Regions from separate parts of the Micromonospora sp. RL09-050-HVF-A genome, predicted to be linked through region 1. Evidence: riboswitches for the same ligand, from Rfam matches in the RefSeq annotation. Region 1 holds a riboswitch; each other region holds the start of a gene.

Region 1 (6,143 bases):
GGGCGGCCCCGGTCAGGTGCCGCACCATCGCCACCATCCCACCGTGGTACTGGAAATAGTCGTCGGAGTCGACGATGTCGTGCTCGCGGGTGTCCTGGTTCTTGGCCGCCACCGCGATCCGGGCGAAGGACCGTTCCATGTCGGCCCGCGCCTCCCGCCCGTCCAGGCCCCGGCCGTAGGCGTAGCCACCCCAGACGGCGTACACCTCGGCCAGGTCGGCGTCGGTGCGCCAGTTCCGGGCGTCGATCAGCGGCAGCAGCCCCGCCCCGTACGCCCCGGGCTTGGAGCCGAAGATCCGGGCGGTGGCCCGCCGCTCGTCGCCGTGGGTGGCGAGGTCGGCGGCCACGTGCGCGCGCAGGTAGTTGTCCCCGGCCGGCTCGTCGAGGGCGGCGACCAGCCGTACCGCGTCGTCGAGGAGGGCGACGACGTGCGGGAACGCGTCCCGGAAGAAGCCCGAGATGCGGACCGTGACGTCGACCCGGGGCCGGCCCAGTTCCGCCACCGGCACCACCTCGACGCCGGTGACCCGCCGCGACCGGTCGTCCCACACCGGCCGGCAGCCGAGCAGGGCCAGCACCTCGGCGATGTCGTCACCCTGGGTACGCATGGCGCTGGTGCCCCACACGGTCAGCCCGACCGACCGCGGGTACTCGCCGGTGTCGGCGAGGTAGCGGGCGAGTAGCGAGTCGGCCAGCGCGACCCCGACGTCCCAGGCGTTGCGGCTGGGGATCGCCTTCGGGTCGACGGAGTAGAAGTTGCGGCCCGTGGGCAGCACGTTGACCAGCCCCCGGGTGGGCGACCCGGACGGACCGGGGGGCACGAACCGGCCGTCGAGCGCGCCGAGGGTGTGGGTGATCTCGTCGGTGGTGCGGTCCAGCCGGGGCACCACCTCGCGGGCGGCGAACCGCAGCACCTCGGCGGCGTCGGGGCAGGACCCACCGGTCACCTCGGTGACCACCTCGTCGACCCGGGCGGGGTCCCAACCGAGGGTCTCCATGCCGAGGACGAGCCGCCGGGCCAGCCCTTCGATCAGGTCCACCGCGTCGGCGGCGGTGACCGACGGCCCGTCGACGACGTCGGTCAGCGCCGCCGGCACCGCCACCCGCGCCCCGGGCTCGGCGAGCAGCGCCTGCTCGTCGAGGTCATAGCTGGCGGCGAGGGCCTGACGCAGGCCGGGCAGGGCCTGGGCGCCGCCCCACACCTGGGGGGCGCGCAGCACGGCGAGGACGAGGTTCACCCGGGGCTCACCGGTGGGCACCTCGGCCAGGATGTGCAGCCCGTCGCGGATCTGCACGTCCTTGACCTCGCACAGGTAACCGTCGAGGTGCAGCACGAAGTCGTCGAAGTCGTCGGCGTCGGGCATCGCCTCGGTGTGCAGGTCGTGGTGCAGTTCGGCGACGCGCACCAGCTCCCAGATCTGCCCCCGGACCACCGGCACCTTCGCCGGGTCGAGGGCCTGCACGGTGGCGTACTCGTCCAGCAGTTGTTCGAGTTTCGCCAGGTCGCCGTAGGCCTCGGCGCGGGCCATCGGGGGCACCAGGTGGTCGACGACGACGGCGTGCGCCCGCCGCTTGGCCTGGGTGCCCTCGCCGGGGTCGTTGACGATGAACGGGTAGACCAGCGGCAGGTCGCCGAGGACGGCGTCGGGGGCGCAGTCGGCGGCCAGGCCGAGGCCCTTGCCGGGCAGCCATTCCAGGGTGCCGTGTTTGCCGAGGTGCACCACCGCGTCGGCACCGAAGCCGCCGTCGGCGACCGGCGCGGCCAGCCACCGGTACGCGGCGAGGTAGTGGTGGCTGGGTGGCAGGTCGGGGTCGTGGTAGATGGCGATCGGGTTCTCACCGAAGCCGCGCGGCGGCTGGATCAGCAGGGTGACGTTGCCGAACCGCAGCCCGGCCAGGACGATGTCACCGTCGTCGGTGTAGAGCTGGCCGGGTGGCTCACCCCAGTGTTCCCGCATCCGGTCCCGCAGGTCGGCCGGCACCTGGTCGAACCAGCGCCGGTAGGTCTCCCCCGGCACCCGGGCCTCGGCGGCGGACAACTGTTGCGGGGTGAGCCACTCGACGTCGTGACCACCGGCGGCGATCAGTGCGTGGATCAGGGCGTCCCCGTCGGTGGGCGGGGGCGCGTCACCGAGGTGGTATCCGGCGGCGGCGAGGGCGGCGAGCAGGCGTACCGCCGAGGCGGGGGTGTCCAGGCCGACGGCGTTGCCGACCCGGGAGTGCTTCGTCGGGTAGGAGCTGAGCACGATCGCCAGCCGCCTGTCGGCGGGGGGCAGGTGCCGCAGCCGGGCCTGTCGGACGGCGATCCCGGCGACCCGGGCGGCCCGCTCGGCGTCGGCGGCGTAGACCGACAGCCCGTCGGCGTCGATGCGTTTGAACGAGAACGGCACGGTGACGATCCGGCCGTCGAACTCGGGGATCGCCACCTGCATCGCCGCGTCCAACGGGGACAGTCCGGCGTCGCTGCCGGCCCACTGGTCCCGGGTGCTGGTGAGGCAGAGCGCCTGGATCACCGGCACGTCGAGGGCGGCGAGCGCGCCGACGTCCCAGGCGTCCTCGTCGCCGCCACCGGAGGCGTCGGCGGCGACCGTCCCCCCGGCGGCGAGGACGGTGACGACGAGCGCGTCGCAGCGGGCGAAGAGGTCCAGCGGCCCGGCACCGGGGGTGAGCCCGCGCAGCGATCCGCAGTAGATCGGCAGCGGGTTCCCCCCGGCCGCGTCGACCGCGTCGGCCAGGGTGTGCACGAAGTCGGTGTTGCCGGCCAGCGCGTGCGCCCGGTAGAACACGATGCCCACCGTGGGCCGCCCGTCGCCGTCCGCCCGCCGCCCGTCCGGCCCGGCCGCCGGTTCCGCCGGGTCGATCGGGTCGACCGGGGCGGTCGGGTCGACCGGGGCGGTCGGGTCGACCGGGGCGGTCGGGGGTCGACGGTCGAGAATGCCGTACGGCGGGGTGGGGGTGGGCGGGTCGAAGCCCTCACCGGTGAGCAGGACCGTGTCGGACAGGAACCGGGCCAGCTGGGCGAGGTTTGCCGCACCCCCCTCGACCAGGTAGGACAGGGCTTCGGTGGCCACCCCGGAGGTCACCGTGGAGGCCGCCATCAGCTCCGCGTCGGGCACCGCCTCGCCGCCGAGCACGATCGTGGGGACGCCGGAGCCGAGCACCGCCGCGAGGCCGTCCGGCCACGCCTGCCGACCACCGAGCAGCCGTACGACGGCCAGGTCGACCCCGTCGAGCAGGGCCGGCACGGCGTCCACGTCGACCCGGGTGGGGTTGGCGAGCCGGTAGTCGGCGGCGCTGGCCCGGGCGGCGAGCAGATCGGTGTCGGCGGTGGACAGCAGCAGGATGCGCACGTTCGGCTCCGGAGAGTGACGTCCGGCTCGACCACAGGGCCGGGCCGAGCGGGGCGGGAGGGACGCCGGTCAGCGGCGGCGGAGGTACGACGCACCCGCCTGCGGCGGGGTACCCGGACCGGCCGTCAGCGGTACGTGGCAGGCCGACCGCCCCGGCGGCGGCCGGCGACGGTGGGAGAGGTGGGAGCACGCGGCGGCGCGGGCTCGACGGTGATGCAGAAATCACCGACCGTGATGGGGTCGGCAGTGACGCTGTGCGTCATCGGGTCCTCCTCGGGTGTCCACGCCCTGGGGTTCTCCGACGGCCGAAGTATCCTGGCTCCCGGATCGACGCTCACCCCCGGCCTTCCAACCGTGCACGCACGGTCGTGACTCACGAGGGGGGATCGCTCCCCGGTGACAGTGGCGGGACCGCGTCGGAATCGCACCGACTTCCTTCACTGCCGTCAGGCCGCGAATGCTGCCATACTCCTCACCCCGAGGTCAACGGTGGCCACCGGCCCCGCGACGGCACCGATCGACCCCTGTGGCGAGGCCGGCAGCCGCCCGCCCCGCGCATCCCACGGGTGGGTCCGGCCCCGCCCGACGGCCGACCCGCAGCCGCCCCGTGCGGCGCACCCGCAGATCCTCCGAGGCGACCCGCAACCCGCCTGAGGGAGGTCCGCCGGCCGCCACCAGCCGGTGCGGAGCCGATCGAGGCACCCATCCCGGGACCGACCGTCCCGGGACCGACCGTCCCGGGACCGACCGTCCCTGGCGGTCGGAACACCTCTCTCGCACCCTGTCGAGCTGATGACGTCAACGACTCGGGGTCGGCACGGTCCGACCCGACCGGACGGGCGTCGGGCCGGGCCGTCCCACCCGGGGGGACCGATCCGTCACCGTCATCAGCTCGAAAGGGCCCGCGACGACATACCCACACACCCCTGGCCCGCAGCCGCCGGCGCGGCCAACGGCCGCGCCCACCACCACGGCCGCACCCCACGGCCCGCCCCCACAGACACCCACCCCGCAGACCCCTGGCCACCCTCTACGCAGCGGCTGAGGGGTCAACGGAGGCGACGCTCGGGGTGGGTCCGGTTCCAGGCCCGCATCCGCTCCGGGTATCCGGTCTTCGCCGCCTCGTAGAGGGGCACCGCGTGCCGGTGGGCCAGCTTCGCCGCCGTACGTGGGGAGCCGGTGCGGCGGCGGATCCACTCCCCGTCGTGCGCGATCGCCACCACTGTGGTGTCGGTGGCGGTCGTCTCGGGTTCGAGATAGAACTCCACCCCCCGGTGGGCGGCCACGAAGTCCGCCAACGCGGTCAGGTCGTCCCGGGTGGCCTCCCGATCGAGCTTGGTCGGGATGCCCTCGTCAGCCCGGGTCCGTCGGCTGAACCAGCCCATCTGCCCGTCCTCTCCTCGGCGTCCCTCCAGTGGAACACCCCTGCCTGGCAGGGCGCTGCGAGCCCGGTGACAACCGGCTGGACGGGGCAGACCTCGACGCCCCAGGGCGTACGCGCCACGCCCGGGACCGTTCAGCCCAGGGCGGCCAGCTCGTCGGGGGTGAGTCGCAGCGCGGCGGCTGCGACGTTCTCGGCGAGGTGGGCCGGGTCACCGGTACCGGGGATGGCCAGCACGTGCGGGCCCTGGTGCAGCGTCCAGGCGAGGCGTACCTGCTGCGGGGTGGCGTCGTGGGCGCGGGCGACGGCGCGTACGGCCGCGTCGTGGTCGGTACGTGCCCCGCCTTCGCGGTTGACGCCGGTCAGGGAGAAGAACGGCACGTAGGCGATCCCCCGGGCACCGCACTCGCGGACCATGGCGTCCTGGTCGCCGCGGTTGTCCAGGGCGTAGTTGTTCTGCACGCAGACCACCGGGGCGATGGTCTGCGCCTCGTCGAGGTGGTCGACGCGGACGTTGGACAGGCCCAGGTGCCGGATCAGACCGGCGTCGCGCAGCTCGGCCAGCGCACCGAAGCGTTCGGCCACGGAGTCCGGCGCGGGCCGCTTGACGATCCGCAGGTTGACCAGGTCGAGGTGGTCGCGGCCGAGCCGACGCAGGTTCTCCTCAACCTGGGCGCGCAGCTGCGCCGGGCTGGCCTCCTCGCGCGTGCCGGTCGTCGGGTCGGCCCGGAAGCCGACCTTGGTGACGATGACCAGCCCTTCCGGGTACGGGGCGAGGGCGGCACGGATCAGTTCGGTGGCGTACCGGGCGGGGCCGGTGCCGACCTTCAGGGTGCCGCCCGGCGAGACGTAGAACGCGGCGGTGTCGATGTGGTCGACGCCCAGTTCGACGGCCCGGCGCAGGACGCGCAGCGCCCGGTCCCGGTCGGGGTGGGCGGTGAGCCGCATCGAGCCGAAGCCCATCCGGTGCACGGTGCGGTCGCCCAGGGTCCAGCGGCCCGCCGCTGCGGCGGTGATCTCAGTTGGCATCCGGCGACCCTAGCCAGCGGCGACGACCCGGCGTAACGGCCGCGCACCCGATACCGGTGCGGGCCGGGAACTGTTAGTTTTTCTGTACTGGGGCGGTGTGTTCCGACGGCCCGACGCCGGCCGGTGGACGAGTCGCCGGCACCAGGGCCAGCGTCGGGATCAGCAGCACCGGCACCACCAGCAGGGCATGCAGGATGCCGACGTGGTCACCGAGCAGGCCCAGCAGCGGCGGGCTGGCCAGGAACGACGTGTAACCGATCACCGCGACGACGCTGACCCGGGCGGGGGCGTGCTCCTCGTCGTCGGCGGCGGCGCTCATCCCGACCGGGAAGCCGAGCGACGCGCCGAGCCCCCAGAGGACCACCCCGACGACGGCCAGCGGGC
Region 2 (6,143 bases), 630 kb from region 1:
TCGCCCAGGCCGCCGAGCAGGCGTACGTCGGGTCGCCCACGTTCACCGGCTACCACGATTACAAGATCAAGAACTATCCGGCGAACCTGGGGTCGACCGACGTCGCCGGCAAGTCCGCCGCCTTCTTCGCCTACGGCCAGTACGACGACGGGGCCTGCACCAGCCTGCCCACCTGCGCCGGCTACGACTACCCGGCCTTCCTCCAGCGGCAGTACAAGGTCCTCGGCCCCAACCTGGCCCGGACGGCCACCGTCACCGCGACCAGCCAGGACACCGGCAGCGGGCAGACGGCGGCCAAGGCCGTCGACGGGGTGATCGCCGGCTGGCCCGACGACCCGACCCGGGAGTGGGCGACCGTCTTCGGCGGGGTCGGCACCCAGCTCACCCTGAGCTGGTCGGGCCCGCGCACCGTCCGCCGGGTCGTCCTCTACGACCGGCCCAACCCCAACGACCAGATCACCGGCGGCACCCTGCTGTTCAGCGACGGCACCTCCACGGCCGTCGGCGCCCTGGACAACGGCGGCGGCCCGACGGAGGTCATCCTCCCGGCGGCGAAGACGGTGACCAGCGTCACGCTCACCGTCACCGGGGTCGGCGGCGGCACCGTCAACGTCGGCCTCGCCGAGATCGAGGTGTTCGGCAACGCCGGCCCCTGAGCGGACGGCCGAGGCCCGGTCCGGTGGGGGTGTGTGACCACCGGACCGGGCCCCGGCCGCGCCGGTCAGAAGTCGTCGTCGAAGGTGACGCTGCCGCTGACCCCCACCTGGTACGCCGACACCCGCCGCTCGAAGAAGTTCGACAGCTCCTGCACGTCCTGTAGCTCCATGAACGCGAACGGGTTCTGCGCGCCGTAGCGTGGCGCGATGCCGAGCTGGGTGAGCCGCCGGTCGGCGACATGCTCCAGGTAGGCCCGCATGTCCGTGAGCGACAGCCCCGACACGCCCTGGTCGAGCAGGTCCTCGGCGAACTGCACCTCACACTCGACGGCCTCGGCGAGCATCTCGGTGACCTGCCGTTCCAGGTCGGCGTCGAACAGGTCCGGCTCCTCCCGCCGGGCGGTCTCCACCACGTCGAAGGCGAACGCCATGTGCATCGACTCGTCGCGGAACACCCAGTTGGTGCCCGACGCCAACCCGTTGAGCAGACCCCGGGACCGCAGGAAGTAGACGTAGGCGAACGCGCCGTAGAAGAACAGCCCCTCGATGCAGGCGGCGAAGCAGATCAGGTTGAGCAGGAACGCCCGCCGGTCCGCCCGGGTACGCAGCTCCCGCAGCTCGAAGACCGAGTCGATCCAGCGGAAGCAGAACTCGGCCTTGCGCCGGATCGACGGGATGTTCTCGATCGCGGCGAACGCGGCGAACCGCTCCTGCTCGTCGGGGACGTACGTGTCGAGCAGGTTCAGGTAGAACTGCACGTGCACGGCTTCCTCGAACAGCTGCCGGGACAGGTAGAGCCGGCCTTCGGGAGAGTTGACGTGCTGGTAGAGGTTGAGCACCAGGTTGTTGGCGACGATCGTGTCACCGGTGGCGAAGAACGCCACCAACCGGGACACCAGGTGCCGCTCGGCCGGGGACAGCCGCTCCAGGTCGGCCAGGTCGGAGTGCAGGTCGACCTCCTCCACCGTCCAGGTGTTGCGGATGGCGTCTTTGAACCGGTCGAAGAAGTGCGGGTAGCGCATCGGCCGCAGGGTGAGGTCCATGCCGGGGTCGAGCAGCAGCTGCCGCCCGGCGGTGCGGGGTTCGTCGACGGTGGTCACTGGCACGCCTCGCAGCTCTCGGGGTTCTCCAGGGAACAGGCCAACGCCTCGGCGTCGGCCGCCACGACCGGGGCGACGGTGACGGTGGCCTGCTGGATCCGGGTCGCCGGACGCGACCGCAGGTAGTAGGTGGTCTTCAGCCCGGACTTCCAGGCGTACAGGTACATCGAGGACAACTTGCCGATGGTCGGCGCGCTGAGGAACAGGTTCAGCGACTGCGACTGGTCGATGTACGGCGCCCGCGCGGCGGCCAGGTCGATCAGCGCCCGCTGCGGCAGCTCCCACGCGGTCCGGAACAACTCCCGCACCTCGACGGGCAGGTCGACGATGCCCTGCACCGAACCCTCGGCCCGCTTGATCTGGTCGCGGATCTCCGACGTCCACAGGCCGCGCGCCTTCAGCTCGCGTACCAGATAGGTGTTGATCTGGAGGAACTCCCCGGACATGGTCTCCCGCTTGAACAGGTTGGACACCTGCGGCTCGATGCACTCGTAGCAGCCGGCGATCGACGCGATCGTGGCGGTCGGGGCGATCGCCACGAGCAGCGAGTTGCGCAGGCCGTGCGCCGCGATCCGGGTGCGCAGCGCCGCCCACCGCGCGGTCTGGGTGGGCTCGACCCCCCACAGGTCCGGGTGCAGGTCACCCCGGGCCGCCCTGGTCTGCGGGTACGCCGGGTGCGCGCCGAACCGTTCGGCCAGGCCGGCCGAGGTCTCCAGGGCGGTCAGGAAGATCTCCTCCTGGACCCGGGTGGACAACTCCCGGGCCCCGGCCGAGTCGAACGGCAGCCGCAGCGCGAACAACGCGTCCTGCAAACCCATCAGCCCCAGCCCGACGGGCCGCCAGCGCGGGTTCGACGCCGCCGCCTGCTCGGCCGGGTAGTAGTTGATGTCGATCACCCGGTCCAGGAACACCACCGCCGTCCGGACCGTTGCGCGCAGCTTGTCCCAGTCGACGCCGTCGCCGGTGAGGTGCGCGCCGAGGTTGACCGAGCCGAGGTTGCACACCGCCGTCTCGGTGTCGCTGTTGACCTCCAGGATCTCGGTGCACAGGTTGGACAGGTGGATCGTGTTGCCCGGCACGCCGGTCTGGTTGGACAGCCGGTTCGACGGGTCCTTGAACGTCATCCACCCGTTGCCGGTCTGTGCCAGGGTGCGCATCATCCGCCCGTACAGGTCCCGGGCCTTCACCGTGCGGACCGCCTTCTTCTCCGCGACCCGGTACGCGGCGTCGAAGTCCTCGCCGTACAGGTCGGGCAGCTCGGGGGCGTCCGACGGGTCGATCAGCGACCAGTCGCCGTCGGCCTCGACCCGGCGCATGAACTCGTCGGGGATCCAGTTGGCGAGGTTGAGATTGTGGGTACGCCGGGCCTCCTCACCGGTGTTGTCCCGCAACTCCAGGAACTCCTCGACGTCCGGGTGCCAGGGTTCCAGGTAGACGCAGGCGGCGCCCTTGCGCCGGCCGCCCTGGTTGACCGCCGCCACCCCGGCGTCGAGGGTCTTGAGGAACGGCACGATCCCGTTGGACCGGCCGTTGGTGCCCCGGATCAGCGCGCCCCGGCCCCGCACCCGCGTGAAGGAGATGCCGATGCCGCCGGAGAACTTCGACAGCTTCGCCACCTGGTGGTAGCGCTCGTAGATCGAGTCCAGCTCGTCGCGCGGCGAGTCGACCAGGAAACACGACGACATCTGGGTGTGCCGGGTGCCCGAGTTGAACAACGTCGGGGAGCTCGGCAGGTAGGCAAGCGACGACATCAGCCGGTAGAACCCGACCGCCTCGTCGGGCGTGGTGGACAGCCCGCAGGCCACCCGCAGCAGCCAGAACTGCGGGGTCTCCACCACCAGCCGCGACTGCGGGTGCCGCAGCAGGTAGCGGTCGGCCACCGTCCGCAGCCCGAAATACTCGAACCGCAGGTCACCGGCCGGGTCGACGGCGTCGTCGAGCTGCCGGGCATGCCGGGCCACGAATGCCGCCGTGTCGTCGGCGATCAGGCCGAGGCCGTGGGCGTACCGGATGGACTGGCTGAAGCTCTCCACCGCCTGCCCGCGGACCTCCTCGTCCACGTACGCGGCCAGCAGCCGGGCCGCCAGCCGGGAGTACTGCGGCTCCGTGCCGATCAGCTCCGCCGCCGTCTGGATCGACAGCTTGTCCAGCTCGGCCGTGGTCGCCCCGTCGTAGAGGCCGCTGATCGTCCTGGTGGCCACCCGCAGCGGATCGACCTCGTCCAGGTCGGTGGCCCACCGGGCGACGGCCGTGACGATCCGGTTGACGTCGACCGGCTCGGTGTCGCCGTCGCGCTTGCGTACCCGCATCGCCGGCCGGCGTGACTCCGCGCCGTCGACCTCGGACGGTGGGCGCTCCGCTACGTTCGTCATGACCTCTCCTCGCTGTCACCGATGGCCATCGGACGCGGGAGAACGCCAACGGGCACGGCACGACGGCCGGCCCGGGTGCTGGCGTCGGTCGTCCCGCGCGACCTCCGACCGCCGCGCGCAGCAGCGCACGGCGCACTGGCAGGTCTTCGGACTCGCGGGCGTGACCGGGGTCGCCGGTCGCCTACTGGCCGTCGCTTCCCAGACCTGGCGGTCCAGTGCTCGATGACGGCGGTCGTTCCCACTTACCGCTGCGGGGCAGTCCCGGATTTCCACCGGGTTCCCTGTTGCCTCGACCGGACCACCGGGCCCGGTCGAACCAGCTGCGTGGCACACCATATATGGCGTGGATGGGGGAGAGGCAACACTAGATGTCGCGTCGGCGTGTCAGATAACTCTCCTCCGACCGGTCGGTGGCCCGCAGTGACGCCAGCAGCCGCAGGGCGTCCGCGTCGGCGCTGCCGGGCTCGGCGGTGAAGACCAGCAGGACCGGGCCGGGGTTGCCGGGCAGCGGGTAGGTGTCCCAGTCCAGGACGATGTCACCGACCCCGGGGACCTGGAAGGTCTTGGTGCCGCTGACCGACCCGCGCACGTCGTGCCGCGACCACAGCCGCCGGAACTCGGCGCTGCGGATGCTCAGCTCACCGACGATCGCGGTGGCCCGGGGATGGGTGGGGTCGGTGGCGACGGCGGCACGCATCATGCCGATGTAGTCCAGTGCCTGCTGCTCCCAGGACGCGCAGCGCCGCACCGGGGACGCCGCCTCGTCGAACATCAGCAGCAGCATGTTGAGCCGGCCCGGCGGGAGGTCCGCCGGATCGCCGAGCAGCGCCACCGCCCACCGGTTCCAGGCGAGCAGGTCCAGGTGGCGGCCGAGCACCACCGCCGGGGTGTCCAGCACCCGCAGCAGCCGTCGGGTGCTCTCCGGCACCCGCTCCGGGCCGTGGTCCACCCGGGCCGGTACCGGCCGGCGGGCGGCGCGGGCCAGGGTGAACAGGTGCCGGCGTTCCTCGTCGTCGAGGGCGAGCGCGGCGGCGAGCGCGTCCAGCACGTGGTCGGACGGGCGGACCTCCCGGCCCTGCTCCATCCGCTGGTAGTAGTCGGTGCTCAACCCGGCCAGCAGCGCCAGCTCCTCGCGGCGCAGCCCGGTGACCCGGCGTCGCCCGCCCGGCTCCAGGCCGACGTCGCGGGGGTGCAGCCGGCCGCGTCGGGCGCGCAGGAAGTCACCGAGTTCGCGGGCGTACGGATGGGTCATGGGGCCAGTGTGACGCGGCCCGGACCGGGGTGGGTAGGACTGCGGGACCTAGGCGACCGGGAACGACCGAGCCCGGCCGGGTGGCCCCTAACGTCGGCGTCCCCACCCCGACCGCTCAGGAGCAGCAGATGACCTGGACCGCCGACCACATCCCCGACCAGCACGGCCGTACCGCCGTGGTGACCGGCGCGAACTCGGGCCTCGGCCTGGTCACCGCCACCGCGCTGGCCCACCGTGGTGCGCACGTCGTGCTCGCCGTCCGCGACACCGCCGCCGGCCGGCAGGCCGGCAGGCGCATCGGCGGGAACGTCGAGGTACGTGAGCTGGACCTCGCCTCCCTCGCCTCGGTCCGGGCGTTCGCGGCGGGACTGGCCGCCGCCCATCCGAGGATCGACCTGCTGGTCAACAACGCCGGTGCGGTGCTGCTCGGCCCGCGCCGCACCAGTGTCGACGGCCACGAGCTGCACCTCGCCACCAACCTGCTGGGCCACTTCGCGCTGACCGGTCTGCTGCTGGACAACCTGGCCGCCGCGCGGGCGGCCCGGGTGGTCCACCTCAGCTCGATCACCCACCGCAACGCGCACCTGGACTTCGCCGACCTGATGGGCGAGCGCGGCTACCGGGGCGCCGCCGCGTACGGCCGGTCCAAGCTCGCCACCACCGTCTTCGGCGTCGAGCTGGACCGGCGGCTGCGCGCCGCCGGAGCACCGGTGCTCAGCGTGCTGGCCCATCCCGGTGTCACCCGCACCAACCTGACCCCCCG
Region 3 (6,143 bases), 1.2 Mb from region 1:
AGATGACCTCGTCGGCGTCCCGGCTGCTGTGGAGCAGCGCGATCCGGTCGTGGCCGGCCCGGTCGGCGAGCCGCGTACGGATCATGCTCATCATCGGCGTCACACCGCTGCCGGCGGCGACGAGCAGTATTTCGGTCGGTGGCTCGGTCTCGGTGTGGAACGTCCCGGACGGGCCGTGCAGGCCCAGGAGGTCCCCGACGCGCAGCATCCGGTGCACGTGGCTGGAGAGCCGCCCTCCCTCGACATGCTTGACGGTGACCTCCAGCCGCGTCGTCCCCGGCGCGGACGAGGCCGAATAGGCCCGCCGGACCGGTCGGCCGTCGACCTCGACGACGAGCGTGAAGTACTGACCGGGCCGGAACGCGAAGTGGTCGGGCCGTCCGGCGGCGTCTTCGAGGACGATCGTGACGGTGCTCGGCGTCTCCCGGCGCATCTCCACGATGCGCACCTCCCGCAGCGGACTTCCGGCCCGGTCGCCGTCGGTCCGTCGCCCGTCCGCGATGTCGGCGTAGCCCTCCTTACGCAGCGCGGAGCGGTAGGCGCGGCGCATCACCACCCGCAGCGCCCGCGACAGCCCCGGGATCGCGCCGATGACCCTGAACAGTGCCGCAGGCGGCCCGCCCGGCGCGTCCGCCGAGTTCGTGGCGAGGTGCTCCAACGCGATCATGGTGAGATCCGGCGCGGCACTGCGGTCGAGGTGTGCGCCGGGATGCCACAGCCGGGCCCGGGCCACCGCGTCGTTGCCGGTCACCTCGGCGTGTTCGACGTCGATGACGAGCGCCGCGTGCGGTGCCAGCCCGCGCAGCGCGAGGGTCCGTAGCAGTGCCGGGTCGTCGGTTACCACGCCGCGCCCGCGTACGTGCAGCACCCCGCTGCGGCCGGGCACGAGCGCGGCGAAGGCGAGCCGCTCATCCTGCAGCAGGTTGTGTAGCGTGTCGGCGCGTTTGTTGCCCCTGCGGTCCGGGAGCACGAGCGTCCGACCGTCGAGGATCCGGACCACCGTTCCCCGGTCGCCTCGGGGACTGGTGTCGCTGCCACCCTCGGTGTCCCAGCTCGACAGTGCGAGGAACGGCGCTGCGGCGAGGAACTCGGCCACACCGGGTGCCCCCAGCGGCTCGTCGAGGGCGATCTGCGGGGCCGACGCGGTCTGCTGGGTGGGTGGCTGCCACAGGCCGGACCGGAGGATGGCCTGCGCGCAGTGGACCCACGCCTGCCTGATCACCACCGTGGTCCGTGCTCGCCGCTGGGAGGTGACCGTGCCGTTGACACGCAGGACCTCGCCGACTCCAGGCAGCAGGAAGAACATCGACGTCGGCCCGGGGGAGGCGTCGGCCTCGGGGAGGGCGGACGAGATCCGCGTGGGGGACTGGACGTGGGCGAACCCGGCGACGCCACCGACGAACGTCGTCCGGCTCGTGCCGCGCTGCGCCGCCGCATGCCGGGTGTGTCCCAGAAGATGCTCACCCACACCCTGCGTCAACTCGAAGGCGCCGGCCTCGCCCGCCGCTGGGTGGAACCCACGAGTCCGCCCGCCGTGCACTACTCGTTGACAGCGCTCGGCGACACGCTCGTCGGTCCGTTGCGCGAGCTCAAACGCTGGGCCGAGCTGAACATGGGTGCGATCGATGCGCTGCGTACGGCTGCGGTCAAGGCCCGTCACGACCAGTAGGCAAGGAGGGCGGGCGGATCCTGTCACGGGGTGATGGTCGAGACCCGCGTACTCCCGACAGGTCGACGCCAGGCCGGCACCTCGACGGATGGAAGCCAGCACCACCCCGGTCCTTCCGTCGTTTCCGGGTGGGCCGCCTGCCCGGTCATCCCGGCACACCCTGCTGCTCCCGCTCCCGTCAGCCGCCCGGGCAGCGGTTGTCGCCGCCGCTGAGTTCCACGCAGTGCCCTGGCGGGCCGGGCGTCGTGTCTGCCGGCACCGGAGTGAGACCCCGCCCGACGGATGCGGCGAACGGTAGGGCGGGCACGGCGATCACGACGGTCAGCACCAGGAAGACGATCGCGGTTCGGACCAGCCGCAGCCGGTACGCGACGAGCGCGATGACTGCCGGGCCGGCGATCGCCACCAACGCGGCGACCAGTAGGGCCAGGCTCGCCTGGCGTCCGAGGCCCACCAGCTCGTCGGGCCGGCCGTCGTAGTTGGCGTTCCACTGCGCCAAGCCGATGCTCAGCCACCACACGGCTGCCGCGATCAGCCCGCCGATCCAGACCAGGACCAGGAGCCCCACGATCGGGCCACCCCACCGACGTGCACCGGCCGCCTCAGAAGTCACGTGGTCCAGCGTGGATGGTCCGACCCGACCAGGCATGAGTCGGCGTACTCAGCGCGCTCGTCGAGGCTGTGTTCGTCGGCCCGGGGGACATCCGACCGCAGTCAGGCGGGCGCTCGGGGCTGGTTTCTCCGTGAGCTGCCATCGGTCGCCGTGACCCGCGGCGACAACGACCGCCTCGCGTCACCGGTGAACCCCGAAGCGAAGTCCGGCGGGGAAGGCCGCCGGTGCAGCGGCGGTGCCGTGCCGGTCGTCGGTGACAATGAAGTCAACCTGTCTCGGGCAGGATTCAGGATGGCTGATTACTACCCTGTGCAGATCCAATGGCTGTCCCATCGCTGTCAAAATCCATCAGTGGGCACTCAGGAAGTTGGCGGGGGATCGACCGAAAACAGTGTTGCAGCGACGAGGCGCGCTGTCATCCACGATGGAAAATGGGGATTCAGCTGTGCAACCAACGGTCGTGGTGGATCGCCTCGGCGAGAGGTCGGCGTCGACGCCACCCGTGCCGTTCCAGGTCGGGCACGGACTCCAGGTGGGTGACCGGCCCGACGCAGAGCCAGGCCACCGGCCGGATGCCGGCCGGTGCGCCCAGCAGCCCGGCCAGGAACGACTCCCGGTAGAAGGAGACCCACCCGACGCCCAGCCCTTCGGCGGTGGCGGCGAGCCAGAGATTCTGGATGGCCAGGCAGACCGAGTAGAGACCGGCGTCGGCGATGGCGTGCCGCCCGAGCACGGCCGGGCCCCCACGCTGCGGGTCGTACGTGACGACGACCGACAGCGTCGACTCCAACACCCCGTCGATCTTGATGCCCGCGAACCGTTCGGCCGCCGCGCCGTCCAGGGTGGCGGCGAACGTCGCCCGCTCGGCCTGTACGTGCCGGTGGAACCGACGACGGATGGCAGGGTCCCGGACCAGGACGAAGTCCCACGGCTGTGAGTAGCCGACGCTGGGTGCGGCGTGCGCGGCGTCCAGGATCCGGTGCAGGGCGCCGTCCGGCACCGGTTCCCCGGTGAACTGGGCCCGGACGTCCCGGCGGCGGTGGATGGCGTCGTAGAGTTCCACAGGCAGGCTCCCGCTGCGCTCGGCCCACCCCGGACGGGCGGGCGGTCGACGCGAGGCCGGTCTTCGGACTCCCGGATCGACGCCAACCCGTCCGCCTTCCCAGCCGTACGGCCAGTGGCTGCGCTCCTCGCGCCTGGACGGTCGCTCCCCGGTCACCGCGGCGGGCCCGTGCCGGAATCACACCGGCTTCCCGATTCTCCCCGCACCCGCGGGGCACCTCGCACGATCATGCCGCCGCCGATGCTAACCCGTGCCGGTGACGCAGGCCGGCCACGCCCCCGGCGGGCGGCGGGCGGTCACCCGCGCGGACTCCACCCCGGCGGTGTGCCCGCCGATCGCGAAGATCCTCCTGCCGCTGGTGACCGCCGCGCCTTCACGATGGGCGGTGGTGGTGCCGGTGACCGTCGCCCAGGTGCCGGTGTCGGGTGAGTACGCGTCCACCCGGGTGGTGTCCACGCAGTCGACAGGTCTTCCCGAAGGGTCGGTGACCAGTTCACAGCCACCTGTCGCATAGATCCGGCCGTCCGGGCCGGTCGTGGCGTCGACCAGACACCGCCGGCTGGGAAGCGGCGCGAGAGTCGCCCAGGTGTCGGTGGTGGGCGAGTACGCCTCGACGACGTCGAGGACGTTCAGGACGCCGTCCCCGCAGCCGCCGATCGCGTAGATCCGCCCGTCTGGTCCGCCGGTCACCCCCATCTCGTAGCGCGGCGTGGGCATCGACGCCGCGGTGGTCCACCGGTCCACCGTCGGCTCGTAGACCTCCAGGGTGGACAGCGAGTCGCGACGGTCCCCGCCGACGGCGTAGACCCGGCCGTCGGTGCCGGCCGTCGCGGCGAGCAGTTGCCGTCCGCTGGGCATCGACGCGACGGGCACCCAGTGGTCGTCGCCCGGCGTCAGGGCGAGCACGGAGCTGAGGAACGCTCCCTCGGCACCGGGAGAGCTGCCGCCGATCGCGTAGACGCGCCCGTCCCCGCCGGTGGCCGCCGCATGGCGGTACCGGGGCCGGGGCAGCGACGGGCCGGCCCTCCACCGCCGCGTCCGAGGCGTGTAGACCTCCACCACCGTGGTGACCGAAGCTGCGTCGGCACCCCCGATCGCGAAGATCGACCCGTCCGGCGCCGTGGCCGCCGCCAGCGCGAAGCGGGAACTCGACAGCGCGTCGTCGGCCCGCCAACGGAGGGCGGGTCGGTCGCCCCTGGCGGCGGCACCGGCGACGGGTGCCGGCAGTTGGGCCACCGCGACGGCAATGGCGAGGAACAGTGTCCTCCATGGTGCGGCGTGGCCGAGAATGCGAATTGTCGTCACGACTGGGATGCTCCCTTCGCGCTGAGTCGACGGGCGTTTTCCGCTGATCGGCAGGCTAGCAGTCCGGCGTACGCGGCAGCCGTGAAGAACCTGCCAATTTCCCCCGAGGGTGAGAATGGTGTCGTGGCTGATTGTGTGTTCGTTCGGGAAGCTGTCGCCGGTCACCACTCGGGGTCGTGTCCGCACGATGCGGAAGGGAATTCTCCTCACGTGCGCCGTGGGTGGTGCCGGCGTCGGGCGGGGAACGCGACGCCGTGATTGCCGGCTGCCGCCCGTGGTGAGGGGGTCGGCATCCCGCAGGACGGTCCGGCCTCCACGCCGGACGGCGCGTCGGCGTGCCGTTGCGGGGCTGTCCGGTCGGCCAGGTCCGCCCCCGTTCCCCGGCGGGATCCTGGTGGTGCACCGCGCTCCGGGCGTCCGCCACGCGCAGTGACCGCCGACTGCGCCGAAAACGGGACGGTTCACCATGATGGGCAGCGCTACGGACACCTGACCATGAGCCATGCGGACCAGCTCAAATCAGCCGCAACCCCCGCCGGCGAACTTCCGGCCGGCCAGCAATACGTATTGACGCACCCCATCGCTAATGTTACCGTCAGTCATACTCTGGTCGCTAGCTGTGGCAATAGATCGAAGCAATATCCGGCGCCGACCGATGACGCTGTCCAAGTTGATTCACCGTAGGTCACTTCGTGGCGAAACAGCGCCGGGTTCGCTCCCGGGCACTGACATCTCTGTGATTACGCGACACGAGTTTGCGCTTTTTCGACAGATTGCGGGTGTCTGTAGGAAGGAGAGGTAGTGACCGAGGCCTCGGTGAATTCGGCACACGCGACGGATTCGGCTGAACTGCCACTGTCGTTCGCCCAGGAACAGTTGTGGTTTCTCGACCAACTCGCCCCCGGCACACCGACGTACAACGTCGCCGTGCTGTACCGGATCGACGGCGACCTGGATCACTCGGCACTACAGACCGCGATGACCCGGGTCGTCGCGAACCACGACATCCTCCGCGCGCGCTTCGACGCGCACGACGGCGTTCCCTACCAGGTCATCGCAGCTCCTCCGGAGCAGGCGCTCGTGATCGACGACTCCACCGCAGCGGGGGAACTCGGGGAGACACGTGCCCTCGACGCGGCGACCACGCTGGCACGGACACCGTTCGACCTGGCCGTGGGCCCGCTCTACAGGTTCCGCCTGTTCCGCGTCGCAACGGAACGACACCTGTTGTCCATCGTCATTCACCACATCGTGTGTGACGGCTGGTCCATCAACCTGATCAGTGACGAGATCCGCAGGTCGTACGCGGCGATCCGGCAGGGTCACGAACTCCCGGCCGGCCGGGCCGCCACCGACTACGCCGATTTCGTCAAGGCCCAGCGGGTCGCCTTCGAAGACGGCACCTTCGAAGCGCAGCTCACCTACTGGAAGTCCCAGCTGTCGGGCCTGCCGGCGTTGAACCTGCCGGCGGACCACCCGCGACCGCCGTACAC

The links. Region 1 has a riboswitch for cobalamin ahead of cobN (cobaltochelatase subunit CobN). Riboswitches for the same ligand answer to the same signal wherever they lie in the genome.
Region 2: it holds a riboswitch for cobalamin, as region 1 does, so the genes downstream of both, J7462_RS08335 (ribonucleoside-diphosphate reductase subunit alpha) here and cobN (cobaltochelatase subunit CobN) in region 1, are expected to answer to the same signal.
Region 3: it holds a riboswitch for cobalamin, as region 1 does, so the genes downstream of both, bluB (5,6-dimethylbenzimidazole synthase) here and cobN (cobaltochelatase subunit CobN) in region 1, are expected to answer to the same signal.

What each region holds. Positions count from the first base shown of each region.
Region 1 is NZ_JAGKQP010000002.1:1,261,231-1,267,373, forward strand. It holds gene cobN (cobaltochelatase subunit CobN) at 1-3,349, opposite strand, end outside; cobalamin riboswitch at 3,658-3,787, opposite strand; gene J7462_RS05885 (hypothetical protein) at 4,399-4,734, opposite strand; gene J7462_RS05890 (aldo/keto reductase) at 4,866-5,759, opposite strand; gene J7462_RS05895 (MFS transporter) at 5,833-6,143, opposite strand, start outside.
Region 2 is NZ_JAGKQP010000002.1:1,890,987-1,897,129, reverse strand. It holds gene J7462_RS08345 (PIG-L family deacetylase) at 1-656, shown strand, start outside; gene J7462_RS08340 (ribonucleotide-diphosphate reductase subunit beta) at 722-1,699, opposite strand; gene J7462_RS08335 (ribonucleoside-diphosphate reductase subunit alpha) at 1,753-4,128, opposite strand; cobalamin riboswitch at 4,248-4,464, opposite strand; gene J7462_RS08330 (helix-turn-helix transcriptional regulator) at 4,493-5,380, opposite strand; gene J7462_RS08325 (oxidoreductase) at 5,509-6,143, shown strand, end outside.
Region 3 is NZ_JAGKQP010000002.1:40,799-46,941, forward strand. It holds gene J7462_RS00470 (2Fe-2S iron-sulfur cluster-binding protein) at 1-1,468, opposite strand, end outside; gene J7462_RS00475 (helix-turn-helix domain-containing protein) at 1,445-1,669, shown strand; gene J7462_RS00480 (hypothetical protein) at 1,848-2,282, opposite strand; gene bluB (5,6-dimethylbenzimidazole synthase) at 2,722-3,345, opposite strand; cobalamin riboswitch at 3,382-3,581, opposite strand; gene J7462_RS00490 (kelch repeat-containing protein) at 3,589-4,650, opposite strand; gene J7462_RS00495 (amino acid adenylation domain-containing protein) at 5,452-6,143, shown strand, end outside.